One region of the Micromonospora sp. WMMC250 genome, then DNA from elsewhere that is predicted to be linked to it. Evidence: riboswitches for the same ligand, from Rfam matches in the RefSeq annotation. Region 1 holds a riboswitch; the other holds the start of a gene.
The links. Region 1 has a riboswitch for cyclic di-AMP ahead of O3438_RS22105 (C40 family peptidase). Riboswitches for the same ligand answer to the same signal wherever they lie in the genome.

Region 1 (7,075 bases):
TCCAGTCCTGCTGATACTCCTCGGCGCCGTTGCGGCGCACCCGGGTGGTCCGGCCTCCGCGGCCGGGCCGCCCGGATCTCGTCGTGGGCCCATCGGCACGGCGTCCGCTCGACCCTCTGGCTGGTGGCCCGTGGCGCCCGTCAGGTGTTCGTTGCCGGCGGAACATCGAAGGCCCTGACCGGGACTCACGTCCTGGCCAGGGCCTTCGCAGTGGAGCGGGTGACGGGAATCGAACCCGCACTGTCAGCTTGGGAAGCTGATGTTCTGCCATTGAACTACACCCGCAAGCGGCACCACTGTACCCGAGTGGTCGAGCCGATGCACTCAGGTACCCCCGGCGAGCTCGCCACCCCCATGCACCCAGGGAAAAGTTTCCGGACGGCAACATATGCTCGTTCTCAAATACGTCGATGGGATGTAGCGTCTGCCACACCTTGCCAGCCACGGCGTGACACACCCCCTGCCGCGCCGCCAGAAAGAGGTGGGCCCATGGGACCTCGTCCCAAATTGCTGACCCGGCGTGCCGCCGGTGTTGCATCGACGACCCTCGCGCTGCTGCTCAGCACCGCCGCGGTGGGTGTCGTTCCTGCCGCTTCAGCATTCTCCGCATCGCCCGACGCCTGCGCGGAGCCGGCCGACGGCCACGCCAACGCCCGGATCAAGCCCGGTGCGGCGGCCAAGCACGACCCGAACGAGTTGACCGCGCAGCAGGTCCGTGACCGGGAGGCCGACCTGGCGGCGGCGCAGCGCGAGCGCGCCAACTTCCGCACCGGCGCCGGCGCGACGGCCCTGGCCACCGTCACCGTCCCGGTGGTGGTGCACGTGATCCAGGAGAACAGCACCCGGGTCGGCGGCAACATCCCCGACTCGATGATCACTTCACAGATCACAGTGCTCAACCAGGCCTACGCCGGTGCGACGGGCGGAGCGGTCACCGCGTTCGCGTTCCGACTCGACAAGATCAACCGGGTGACGAACCCGTCCTGGTACCCGATCGTGCAAGGCTCGTCGGCGGAACGGTCGATGAAGTCCTCGCTGCGAGTGGGGGGCAAGAACACCCTCAACATCTACCTCGGCGAGCTGAGCAACGACCTGCTGGGCTGGGCGACCTTCCCGCAGCGGAACCTGAGCAGCATGGACGGCGTGGTCGCGCTGAACGAGTCGCTGCCGGGCGGCACCGCCACCAACTACAACCAGGGCGACACCGGCACCCACGAGGTTGGTCACTGGCTGAACCTCTACCACACCTTCCAGGGTGGTTGCGGCGGCTCGGGTGACAGCGTCAGCGACACCCCGGCCGAGGCGTCGCCGGCGTACCAGTGCCCGACCGGGCGTAACACCTGCTCGGCGACAGGCCTGGACCCGATCACCAACTTCATGGACTACACCTACGACTCGTGCATGTACCAGTTCACCGCTGGTCAGGCCAGCCGCATGATCACCGCGTGGAACGCCTACCGCGCGGCCTAGCTGCTCCGCGTACAAAACCGGTGTCGGCTCCGTCGCGACGGAGCCGACACCGTCGTGTTGGAGCCCCGGTCAGGCGGCCGTGCAATGCACGTCGCGGCTGAGGCGGGTCGGGCGCGCCTGTGGCACGGCGAGCGGCTCGGCCGTCGCCGACGGGGCGCGCGGGTCCAGCCAGACCCGGACGGCCGGACGGCTCGGCGCGACACCCGGGACACCGACGGTGTGCTGCTCGCGGCGGGTCAGCATGGCCACGTCGACGGTGAACTCGAACAACCGCCAGTCGACCTGCTGCTCGGCCCGGGCACTCTGCGCCAGCCGCGCGACCCGGACCGGATCGGTCACCGGACGAGCATGCCCCGCCAGGTAGGCCTCGTCGTCGCTCTCCTCCGGGGGGAACGAGTGCAACGCGTAACGGCCGTCGCGTTCGAGGTCACGGCGCTTCGGGGAGTCGATGATGAAGCAGAAGAGACCCTCGTCCGTGATGACCGGGGAGACCGGGTGAACCCGGGGCCCGCCGTCGGCGCGGACCGTGGCCAGGTAGCCGAAGCCCGGCCCGTACTGCTGAAGGAGAACGCGGATCCCGTCGGCGAGTCGGGGCTCGTCGGCGGCGAAATCGGACCAGGAAGCCATGCGAGCATTCTATCGAACAAATGTACGACGAGCGACCTCGACGCGCTGGTCACCGGCACCGAATCCGGCCGGTTTCGGCAACGCGGCTATGGTGGTCCGATGCTGCTCTCCGACCGCGACCTGGTCTCCGAGATCAAGGCCGGCACGCTGGGCCTGGAGCCGTTCGAGCCCACCCTGGTCCAACCCTCCAGCATCGACGTCCGACTCGACCGGCTGTTCCGGGTCTTCAACAACCACCTCTACACCCACATCGATCCGGCGATGCAGCAGGACGACCTGACCTCGGCGGTCGAGGTGCCCGACGGCGAGCCGTTCGTGCTGCACCCGGGGGAGTTCGTGCTCGCCTCGACGCTGGAGGTCATCTCCCTGGGCGACCAGCTCGCCGGCCGACTCGAAGGCAAGAGCTCACTGGGCCGGCTCGGGTTGCTCACGCACTCCACGGCCGGCTTCATCGACCCCGGCTTCTCCGGACACGTGACGCTGGAACTCTCCAACGTGGCGAACCTGCCGATCACCCTCTGGCCGGGCATGAAGATCGGGCAGCTCTGCATCTTCCGGCTCTCCTCGCCGGCCGAGCACCCGTACGGCTCGGTGGTCTACGGATCCCGCTACCAGGGCCAGCGAGGCCCGACGCCGAGCCGTGCCTGGCAGCACTGGCGCACCTGGCCCACCCGCTGAACCCGTGACGACGAGGGCCCGCCGCGACGGATCGCGACGGGCCCTTCGGTCACTCCCGGTCAGCCGGGACGGCCGTAGCTGTGGATCGGGCCGTCGTCGACCTTCTTCATCTTGACCGGTTGGCCGGCCTGCGAGGCGTGCACCACCCAGCCACCGCCGACGTACATGCCGACGTGGTGGATGTCGCTGTAGTAGAAGACCAGGTCGCCGGGGCGCAGGTCGCCCTTGCTGACGTCCTTGGTGACGCGGCTCTGCTGGGCGGCGTTGTGCGGCAACGACACACCGGCCTTCGCCCAGGCGGCCAGCATCAGCCCGGAGCAGTCATAGGAGTTGGGTCCCTCGGCGCCCCACACGTAGGGCTTGCCGATCTGTGCGCAGGCGAACTTCACCGCGACACCCGCGGCCCCGCCGGGATAACTGCCGGGGCAGGGCGCGGGGCGCAACGAGCCACCGCCACCGTTGCCGTACACCTTGAGGCGGAGCTTCTGCAGCCGGTCGATCTCTTCGTTGATCTGCTTCTTCTTCGCCGCCAACTGCGCCTCGGTACGGGTCAGTTGGGCCACCATCTCGTCCAGCGGCGCCTTCTGCGCGGCCAACTCGTCCCGCAGGTCGGCCACCTCGCGGACGTCCTGCTGCTGGTTGTGCGCGAACCGGTCGAGCATCTCGAGCTGACTGACCACCTCGCTCGGTGACCGGCTGCCCAGCATCGCGTTGACTGTCGAGACGGTCTCACCCTTGTACGCCCGCACGGCGAGGGCGCTGACCTTGTCCATCGCGGCGTCGACCTGCTGTTCGAGCGGGGCGATGCGGGTGGCCAGAGCGTCCGCCTGCTTGCGCTTGACGGCGAGGTCGGTCCGGGTGGCGTTGTGCCGTTCGATGATCGGTTCGAGTTTGTTCCAGTCCTCGTCGATCTGACGCTCGATCTCCGCGACGGACGGGTCGGCGTGGGACGCCGTGGCGCTGCCCGTCAGGACGACGGCGACGCCGACCAGTGCGGCGAGAGCGGTGGTGAAGCGGGACCAGCGTGGGCGCGGCACGATCGGCGTCGGGCCGGCTGTTGCCGACCGCTCGGACGACGGCCGCGGGGCATGGAGTGCCACCGGGGTTCCGTACTCCTTCTTCCTGACCGCCTACCGGGTTAGCTGACGGGTTCGGGCGGGAAGTCGGCGCCCTACCGCAGTGGCTGCGGATTCACCCCGAGGGACCTGGGTCCCCGGTTCGCTCGGAAACGACTCGGCGGTGTCGGTCCGTTACCGCCCGGGCTGGGCGGAGCTGCTATCGGGCCGACGAATGACCAGAGTAGAGACGCCTGTTACCAATCCGCAACCCGTGCGGCCGTGACACTCCGTACCGATCGAGCGGGGGTCACCGGCCCGGTGTGAAGATTTCTTTCCGAGGAAGTCGAAACATGGAAAGGTATTGACGCGGACTCTCCAGCGGCGCGATGGTGACCTGACCTCTACCCGCGAGAATCTAGGGGGTTCGATGCACCATCCAACCCTGTCGACCGGCTGGCGCGCACTGCTCGCCACCACCGTCATCGCCGCCGCGAGCGCGGTGCCACTTTCGGCGGCGGCCGCCGCCGCACCCACCACCGACCGCCAGCAGCAGTACGCCGCCGCGGCGAGCGAGTACGGCGTACCGACCGGCGTGCTGCTCGGCGTCTCCTACCTGGAGTCCCGCTGGGACAGCAACGCCGGCACACCGAGCACGAGCGGTGGCTACGGCCCGATGCACCTGACCGACGCCCGCCACGTCGCCGCCCTACCCGGGCGCGGCCACCACGACGCCGGTGCCGAGGATCCCCGCGGCGACGAGTCCCGGAGGGCCCTGGCGCCCGCGCCCCGGCCCGCCGAGGCCCCCGGGCCGGCCGCCGCCGCGTTGCAGACCGTGGACGCCGCAGCCGCGCTGACCGGCTCCACCCCCGAGGCGCTGCGCACCGATGCGGAGGTCAACATCCGGGGCGGGGCCGCGCTGCTCAGCGCGTACCAGCGGGAGTTGGGTGCGCCGGTCGGCGCGGACACCGACCCGGCGGCCTGGTACGGCGCGGTGGCCCGCTACGCCGGTGCGGACAGCGCCGACGCCGCGGCGGCCTTCGCCGACGAGGTTTTCACCACCATCGCCGCAGGCGAGTCCCGGGTGACCGACGACGGGCAGCGAATCACACTGCCGGCGATCGCGGTACAGCCCCAGCGCTCCTGGTTGGACCGGCTGGGCCTACGCCGGCTGGCCCGCCCGGACGGGGTGGAGTGCCCGCGCACCATCTCCTGCGAGTGGATTCCCGCACCCTACGAGGCGTTCGGCGACGGGGACTACGGCAACCACGATCTCTCCGACCGGCCCGCCCGGCAGAAGATCGAGTACATCGTCATCCACGACACCGAGGCGAGCTGGGCGACGACCCTGCAACTCGTCCAGGACCCGACGTACGTGAGCTGGCACTACTCGCTGCGCTCGGTCGACGGGCACATCGCCCAGCACGTGAAGACCAAGGATGTCGGCTGGCACGCGGGCAACTGGTACGTCAACGCCAAGTCGATCGGTCTCGAACACGAGGGGTTCGCCGCGCAGGGCACCTGGTACACGGAGGCGATGTACCGGACCTCGGCGAAGCTGGTCCGGCACCTGGCGCTGCGGCTGGGCATCCCGCTGGACCGCCAGCACATCATCGGCCACGACAACGTGCCCGGCACCGTCGCCTCGACCGTGCGGGGGATGCACTGGGATCCAGGCCCGTACTGGGACTGGACGCACTACTTCGACCTGCTGCACGCGCCTCGACTGGACACCGGCACCCCGGCCACCGGGCTGGTCCGGATCGACCCGGACTACGCCACCAACCAACCGGCGTTCACCGGATGCGTCACCGCCGGTGTTCCGTGCGCGCCGCGCGGCTCATCGTCGGTGGTGCTGCGGAGCGCACCGTTCGCGGACGCGCCGCTGGTCAACGACATCGCGCTCCGGCCGGACGGCACCCCGAACACGATGGCCGTGTCAGACCACGGGGCCCGGGCGTCCGCCGGGCAGACGTACGCGCTCGCCGGACGGCAGGGCGACTGGACCGCGATCTGGTACCTCGGGCAGCGGGCCTGGTTCCACAACCCGGCGTCCGCGCCGACCGCCAGCTGGACCGTCGGCGTCGTGGCCACGCCGAAACCCGGACGGACGACTGTCCCCGTGTACGGACGGGCGTACCCGGAGCAGGCGGCGTACCCGGAAGGGGTGCCCTACCAGACGATCTCGCCGCTGCAGTACACCCTGGCCGCCGGACAGCGGTACGCCGTCGGCGCGGTGCTGGCCGGCGAGTACTACCGGGCCAGCACGTTCGACGGCTCGTCGCCGGGCGACTGGACGGTCATCCGCGGCAAGAACCGCTACGCGCAGATCCAGTTCGGCCACCGGATCATGTACGTCGATCTCGCCGACGTGCAGCTGATGCCCTCCCCGGTCGGCGCGCCCCGCTGAGAACCACGACGGCCCCCGGTCGGTGACCGGGGGCCGTCGTCGTACGTGATCTGGATCAGCCAGGTCTGCGGAACCCGGCGACCGGCATCGTGTTGATGCTGGACACCTGCACCGGTTTACCGGCACGTGGCGCGTGCACCATCTGGTTGTTACCCAGATACAGGCCGACATGCGTCAGGCCGGAGAAGAAGAAGACCAGGTCACCGGGCCGGGCATCAGCTCGCGCGACAGCCTTGCCCTCGTTCCACTGGTCACCGGTGTGGTGAGTGAGGTAGATCCCGGCCGACTTGTAGGCGTACTGGGTCAGCCCCGAGCAGTCGAACGAGTTCGGGCCGGTGGCGCCCCAGACGTACGGATCACCGACCTGCTGGCAGGCAGTCCTGATCGCCTTCTGGGCGGCCGAGCTGGTCACACCGTTGATCGTCGGGCAGCCCGCGGTCTTGACAGTGGTCTTGGGCATCGACGCCTCAAGCTGCTTGATCTCGGCGTCGATCTGCTTCTTCTTGGCCGCCAGCTCGTTCTGCTGCGTGGTCTGGGTGGTGATCAGCGCGTCCAGCTTCTGCTTCTCACCGTCGTACTTGGCCCGCACGGCCAGCACACCCTCGACCTCTTTGCGCTCCTGCGCGGCAAGCCGGTCGAGCACGGTGAGCTGCTCGGTGAGCGTGTCCGGCTTGACGCTGACCAGCAGCGAACCGATGTCGTGCGACGGGCCGGAGATGTAGTAGCGGGAGGCGAGGTCGCCGACCCGGTTGAGCGCCAACTCGCTCTGCAACGCGAGCGGCTCGATCTTCTTCTGCAGGGTCGCCGACTTCTGCCGGTTGACCTTCAGCTGCGC
Region 2 (7,075 bases), 4.0 Mb from region 1:
GCGCCTGCCCTGAGCATCCCGGGGCCGTGTCCCTGACGAGCGTCATGCCTGCCGGACTGCGACCTTGCAGCCCACTGTCACCGCTGTCGGGTGCGGCATGGAAACCGCGGCGTCGGTGCGCGGCGTTCGGCACACGAGGGTAAACACGTGGAGACGTCGGCGGGACCACCCGTATCGTGGCGCGATGCTGATCAGACGCGAGACACCCGCCGACGTCGACGCCATCCGGGCGGTACACGCCGCCGCGTTCGCCAAAGACGACGGCGACGGCGTTCCGGTGGAGGCGACACTGGTCGACGCGCTTCGTGCCGACGACGGCTGGCTGCCCGCGTACTCCCTGGTGGCTGTTGATTCGGACGGCCAGGTGGTGGGTCACGTGGTGGCCACCCGCGGCCAGGTGGGTGGCGAGCCGGTGGGGTTGGGCCTCGGGCCGCTCGGCGTGCTGCCCGACTGGCAGCGGCGCGGCGTCGGGAGCGCGCTGATGCACGCGGTGCTCGGCGCGGCCGACGCGCGGGACGAGCCGCTCGTGGTGCTCCTCGGGCATCCCGACTACTACCCGCGCTTCGGGTTCGGGCCCGCCGTCGACCTGGGCGTCACCCCGCCGCAGCCCTGGGGGCCGCAGTACTTCATGGCCCGCCCGATGGCGGCGTGGCGCGACTCGATCCGGGGTGAGTTCCGCTACGCGCGCCCGTTCGACGACCTGTGACCACACCTGTGACCGCACCACGCATCCGCCGACGGCGTGCCGCCGACCTCGACGGGTGCGTGGCGGCGCTCGCCGAGGTCCACCGGGTCGACAGGTATCCCCTGAACTGGCCCGCCGACCCGCGCCGCTGGCTGGGTGAGCCGCGCCCGGACCACGCCTGGGTCGCCGTCGCCGACACGGTGATTGTCGGGCACGTCGCGGTGCAGCGGGTGGTGCCCGGACCGGCGGGCGCGCCAACGGCCCGGCCGACGGCCGAGGTGGCACGTCTGTTCGTAGCGCCGAGCGCCAGAGGGTCGGCGCTGGGGAGTGCGCTGCTGGACCGGGTTCGCCGGTGGGCGAACGCGCGTGGGACCGACCTGGTGCTGGAGGTGACGTCGGACAACGCGGCGGCGGCAGCGCTCTACGAGCGCACCGGATGGCGGTGCACCGGGAGCAGCACCGCACCGTGGACCGCACCCGACGGCGGCGCGGTGTCGCTGCGTCACTACACGCTGTCCTGCGCCGCAGGCCCGGCCATCACCGTGAGCCGACGGGCGAGCAGGGCCGCGGCCTCGCGCAACTCAGGAGGCTCCACCACCTCGACCTCGTAACTCAGACGGGCGAGGTGCGCGGCGAGCCAGTCCAGGCGCTCCCCGCCGACGACCAGCACGCACCATCCGTCGCGGTCTTCCTCGACCCGCCCCACCTGGGGCGGCACCACCTCCCGCACCTGGTCGACAGTCGCGCGCACACGTGCTCGGGCGAGATACCGGTAAGACGCCTCGGTCACGGCCCGCTGCACGAAGGCGACCGGGTCCGGGTGCTCGCGCGCCCGGAAACGCCAGGTCGTCGCGAACGCGGCAGCCATCCGGTCCAGGCGGAACGTCCGCCAGTCATCGCGGTCCACGTCCCAGGCCATCAGGTACCAGCGACGACCTGTCGTGACCATCCGGACCGGCTCGACCGTCCGCTCGTGCTGCCCACCGTTGCGTGCCTCGTAGGTGAATCGCACCCGCACCGCGTCGCGGCAGGCCCGGGCCAGCGTCACCAGCACCTCCGCGTCGATCTCGGCCACCGGACCCATGAGCGTCTCCGTGGAGCCGTGCACCGCCCGTACCTCGGCGCGCAACCGGGCCGGCATGACCTGGTCGAGCTTCGTGAGGGCCCGCAGGGCCGCCTCGCCCGCGCCGGCGATCGTGCCGCCCGAAGCGAGGCGCAGCGAGACCGCCGTCGCGATCGCCTCCTCGTCGTCGAGGAGCAGGGGCGGCAGGCGGGTGCCCGCACCGAGCTGGTAGCCACCACCGACCCCCGGCGCCGCGTGCACGGGATAGCCGAGCGCACGCAGTCGCTGCACGTCACGGCGCACGCAACGGTCGGTGACACCGAGGTCGGCGGCGAGGTCCGCGGCCGTCCACGATGGCCGCCGCTGAAGCAGCGCCAGCAACCGCAACACCCGCTCGGTCGTCGCCTCGACGGTCACACGCCGATCGTTACACAGAATGCGGAACACTTCTGTCCGCTATCAACGAGAGGCTGGACCCATGACCGACCAGGATCACGAGACAGGGAGCTGACATGGCCCGCGACATGCAGATCACCATCGACTGCGCCGACCCCGCCGCGTTGGCGGCGTTCTGGGCCGAGGCCCTCGGCTACCAGATGCAGGGCCCGCCCGGGAACTTCGCGTCCTGGGAGCAGGCGCTCGACGCGATGGGGGTGCCGCCGGAGCGCCGCAACGACGCGTCGGCGGTGGTCGACCCCGAAGGCTCGCGACCGCGCCTGTTCTTCCAACGCGTCCCCGAGCCCAAGCAGGTCAAGAATCGCGTACACATCGACGTGCGGGCCGCACCCGGGCTGGAGGGTGACGAGCGGATGGCGGCCCTGGAGAAGGAGGCCGAACGGCTCGCCGCGCACGGCGCCACGCGGCTCAGCCGCCACGAGCCCGCTCCCCCGCTGGGTGCCGGTCACCTCGTCATGGCCGACCCGGAGGGCAACGAGTTCTGCCTCGACTGACGCCACGTTCGCCCAGGTCACTGCCGCGACGACCGGATGCCATGCGAACATGTGTACGTGTCGCCCGCTGCCAGCATCCTGCACGCCGACCTGGACGCCTTCTACGCGTCGGTCGAGCAGCGCGACGATCCACGCCTGCGCGGCCGGCCGGTGATCGTCGGCGGGGGCGTGGTCCTCGCGGCCAGCTACGAGGCGAAGGCTCGGGGCGTCCGCAGCGCGATGGGCGGCCAGCAGGCACGCCGGCTGTGTCCGGACGCGATCGTGGTGCCGCCGCGGATGTCGGCGTACACGGCGGCGAGCCGCGCGGTCTTCGAGGTCTTCCGGCAGACCACTCCGCTGGTCGAGGGGCTCTCCATCGACGAGGCGTTCCTCGACGTGGGTGGCCTGCGGCGGCTGGTCGGGCCACCGGCCGACATCGCCGCGCGGCTGCGTCGGGAGGTTCGGGACCGGGTCGGCCTTCCGATCACGGTGGGTGTGGCCCGCACGAAGTTCCTGGCGAAGGTGGCCAGCGGGGTGGCGAAACCCGACGGCCTGCTGGTGGTCGCACCGGACGCCGAGACGGCTTTCCTGCACCCCCTTCCGGTCGAACGGTTGTGGGGCGTCGGCCCGGTCACCTCCGCGAAGCTGCGGGAGCACCGGATCCGTACCGTCGGCGACGTGGCCCGGCTCGGTGAGGCCGCGCTGGTGTCGCTGCTCGGGTCCGGTGCCGGCCGGCACCTGCACGCCCTGGCACACAACCGTGACCCGCGCGCGGTGCAGGTCGGTCACCGACGCGGCTCGATGGGCGCCCAACACGCGCTGAGCCGTACCCCGCACGCACCGGCGGAACTGGACGCCATCCTCGCCGGTCTGGTCGACCGGGTCACCCGGCGGATGCGCGCGGCCGGCCGCTCCGGTCGCACCGTGGTGCTGCGGCTGCGCTTCGGCGACTACAGCCGGGCGACCCGCTCGCACACCATCGGCAAGGCGACAGCGGACACGACGCCGCTGCTCGCCGCCGCGCGCGCGTTGCTGCGGGCGGCGCAGCCGGAGATCGACAGTCGTGGTGTCACGCTGATCGGTGTGTCGGTGGGCAACCTGGACGACAGTCCGGTGCAGCCGGAGTTGCCGTTCCACAGCGACCCGGGCGCGGAGTTGGACGCCGCTGTCGACGCGGTCCGCGACCGGTTCGGCTCGACGGCGCTCACCCGTGCCGTCCTGCTCGGCCGGGAGCCGGGTGTCGAGATGCCGCTGCTGCCGGATTGACCGATCTGCGTGCGGTGTCCACGCGCGGAGTTGCGACAGGAGACACATCACAGCAGGTCGGCGGTTTAGCCGGCGGCCGACGGGTGACCCTTGAGGGGTACAGCCTGACAAGGGGGGACCCACCATGTCCGACGACACCAGCAACCGAGCGAGCCGCGGCGCCGAGCGCCCGCACGACGTGACCGACCCGCTGCTCTGGCAACTGGCGATCGACGTGTTGAGCGCCCACGAGCCGGACGACGAGGGTCAGTGCCGCAATCTCCAGTGCGCCGGGCAGGCCTGGCCCTGCGCTGCCCGTCAGGGTGCCGAACATTCGCTGCGTCTGTCCCGCAGCGGGTCTGACTCCGTCGACGGGACCGTCGACGGCGGGACCGATCTGGCATCGGCCTCTCGCTGGGGTCGCAATGCCGGCCCGGTCGCGTCTCGTCGAGCGCCGAAGGCGTCCGCCTCGGCGGCGTGACTCGAACCCGACCCGCCACTCGGGCTGACCAGCACCGCACACACGAACGCTCGGCCGGTGACCCGGCCGAGCGTTCGTGTGCCATCGGTCAGAGGCTGAGCTTCTGACCCGGGAAGATCAGACCGGGGTCAGCCCCGATCAGCTTCCGGTTGTGCTCGTACAGCGCCTGCCAGCCGCCGGACACCCGATGGGCGTCGGCGATCTCCGACAGGGTGTCGCCCGGCTGGACCAGGTACGCCTGGCCGCCCGCCGGCGACGCGGTGCGCTCATGGTTGCGGGTCGCCGGCTGCTCGCCGCGCGACGGCCGCTCGGTGGGCTTCGCCGTGGACTTGGTCGGCTTCCCAGTGGACTTGGTCGGCTTCGCGGTCGACTTCGTGGCGGAGCCGCCCGACGAGCCGCCCTTCTTGCCGCAGGTCGGCCAGGCACCGATGCCCTGCCCGGCGAGCACCTTCTCGGCGATGGCGATCTGCTCGCCACGGCTGGCCAGGTCGGCGCGGGCGGCGTACTTCTTGCCGCCGTAACCGGCCCAGGTGCTCTGCGAGAACTGCAGGCCACCGAAGTAGCCGTTGCCGGTATTGATCTTCCAGTTACCGCCGGACTCACACGCGGCGATCGCGTCCCAGTTGACTCCGGCCTGCGCCGGGGCGGCCGGGCCGAAGAGGGCGACAGCGCCGGTGACCGCGCCGACAGCCAGGGGTGCCGACGGCGAGGCGGCGGGTGGTGACCCGTCGATGACGGGGCGTGTGAACAGACGTCATGTGAGCTTCCTCCACGCCGGCGAGGTGAGCTGTCGGGTTCGGGCCGAGGAGCCCGGCCGCACAGTGGCGGCTTCACCCCGAGGTGACATGCACCGAGGAACGTGTGGGTCCCCCGCTCCTGCCCGGGTGACTGGGTTCCGACGGCCGGGGGCAGGATTTGGCGTTGCCGGCCGTGGTGTCCGCAGTGGCGAACCCGACCGACGTTAGGCACGGTCGGTGACGATCGCCCAACCCCTGTGAAGTTCTTCACCGGGGTACGCGGGGCGCCGTCCGCAGCGGTTGCGGCCGGCCGGACACTGTGCAGAGAGCACTGTGGACCGGTTTCGATCAGGCTCGTGACGCAGCCAGATCACGGTGTGTCGCCGAGCGACTCGACGTGTCCGTTGGTGATCGGCTGCTCGACGTCGTACACCGAACCGGCCGGCGGGGCCCCTGGTCGGGTGGCCCGCCGGCCGGGTGTCGACCGTCTACAGGGTGCGCGCCAGCCGGTCGGCGAGCGTCCGGGTGAAGCGGGCCGGGTCGGTCAGCTCACCGCCCTCGGCGAGCACCGCCAGGCCGTAGAGCAGCTCCGCGGTCTCGGTCAGGGCCGCCTGGTCGCTCCCCTGCTCGTGGGCCTTGCGCAGCCCGGAGACCAGCGGGTGCCCGGGGTTGATCTCCAGGATCCGCTTGGTCGGGGGCACCTCGTGCCCCATGGCCCGGTACATCTTCTCCAGGGTCGGCGTGAGGTCGTGGGCATCGCCGACGACGCAGGCCGGTGAGGTGGTCAGCCGCGACGACAGCCGGACCTCCCGGACGCTGTCGGTCAGCGTGGTGCCGAGCCAGTCGAGCAGGCCGGCGAACTCCTGCCGCTGCTGCTCGCGCTCGGCCTCGGCCTGCTGCTTCTCCTCGTCGGTGTCCAGGTCGATCTCGCCCTTGGCGATCGAGCGCAGCGTCTTGCCGTCGTACGCGCCGACCCGCTCGACCCACACCTCGTCGACCTGGTCGGTGAGCAGCAGCACCTCGTGACCCTTGGCGCGGAAGGCCTCCAGGTGCGGCGAGTTCTCGATGGCGGCCCGGGACTCGCCGGTGGCGTACCAGATGTCGGTCTGGCCGTCCTTCATCCGCGAGACGTAACCGGCCAGGTCGGTGGGCTCGGTCGCGTCGTGGGTGGAGGCGACGGAGAGGATGTCCAGCAGGGTGTCGCGGTTGTCGGTGTCGTCGATCAGCCCTTCCTTGACCACCGCGCCGAACTCGGTCCAGAAGGTGCGGTAGCGCTCGGCGTGGTTGGCCTTCAGGTCCTTGACCGTGGCGAGGATCTTCTTGACCAGGCGGCGACGGACGATCTGGATCTGCCGGTCCTGCTGGAGGATCTCGCGGGAGATGTTCAGCGACAGGTCGTGCGCGTCGACCACACCCTTGACGAAGCGCAGGTAGGTCGGGACGAGCGCCTCGCAGTCGTCCATGATGAAGACACGCTTGACGTAGAGCTGCACACCTCGGCGGCCCTGCGGGGAGAACAGGTCCAGTGGGGCGTGGCTGGGCAGGAAGAGCAGCGCCTCGTACTCGAAGGTGCCCTCGCCCTTCATGTGCACGACCTCGAGCGGGTCGGCCCAGTCGTGGCTGACGTGCTTGTAGAACTCGTTGTACTCGGCGGCGTCGACCTCGTCGCGGGGCCGCGCCCAGAGCGCCTTCATCGAGTTGAGGGTCTGCACCTCGCTGGTGGCGGCCTCGCCGTCGGCGCCGGGGCGTTCGACTGTCATCCGGATCGGCCAGGCGATGAAGTCGGAGTATCGCTTGACGATGTCGCGGACGGTCCACTCGGCGGTGTAGTCGTGCAGGTTGTCCTCGGTGTCGGCCGGCTTGAGGTGCAGGGTCACCGTGGTGCCCTGCGGGGCCTCGTCCACCGCCTCGATCGAGTACGTGCCCTCGCCGGTG

Region 2: linked by a shared signal. The riboswitch ahead of O3438_RS03480 (transglycosylase family protein) and the one ahead of O3438_RS22105 (C40 family peptidase) in region 1 are both predicted to bind cyclic di-AMP.

The regions. Positions count from the first base shown of each region.
Region 1 is NZ_JAPZBJ010000002.1:4,909,565-4,916,639, forward strand. It holds gene O3438_RS22080 (hypothetical protein) at 1-14, shown strand, start outside; tRNA gene O3438_RS22085 (tRNA-Gly) at 212-285, opposite strand; gene O3438_RS22090 (zinc metalloprotease) at 490-1,470, shown strand; gene O3438_RS22095 (pyridoxamine 5'-phosphate oxidase family protein) at 1,540-2,097, opposite strand; gene dcd (dCTP deaminase) at 2,197-2,775, shown strand; gene O3438_RS22105 (C40 family peptidase) at 2,835-3,875, opposite strand; cyclic di-AMP (ydaO/yuaA leader) riboswitch at 3,889-4,024, opposite strand; gene O3438_RS22110 (N-acetylmuramoyl-L-alanine amidase) at 4,261-6,240, shown strand; gene O3438_RS22115 (C40 family peptidase) at 6,296-7,075, opposite strand, start outside.
Region 2 is NZ_JAPZBJ010000002.1:895,109-902,183, reverse strand. It holds gene O3438_RS03515 (GNAT family N-acetyltransferase) at 185-706, shown strand; gene O3438_RS03510 (GNAT family N-acetyltransferase) at 703-1,296, shown strand; gene O3438_RS03505 (helix-turn-helix transcriptional regulator) at 1,191-2,165, opposite strand; gene O3438_RS03500 (VOC family protein) at 2,261-2,698, shown strand; gene dinB (DNA polymerase IV) at 2,756-3,943, shown strand; gene O3438_RS03490 (hypothetical protein) at 4,068-4,403, shown strand; gene O3438_RS03485 (LysM peptidoglycan-binding domain-containing protein) at 4,492-4,851, opposite strand; partial or broken gene O3438_RS03480 (transglycosylase family protein) at 4,873-4,983, opposite strand; cyclic di-AMP (ydaO/yuaA leader) riboswitch at 5,162-5,334, opposite strand; gene htpG (molecular chaperone HtpG) at 5,629-7,075, opposite strand, start outside.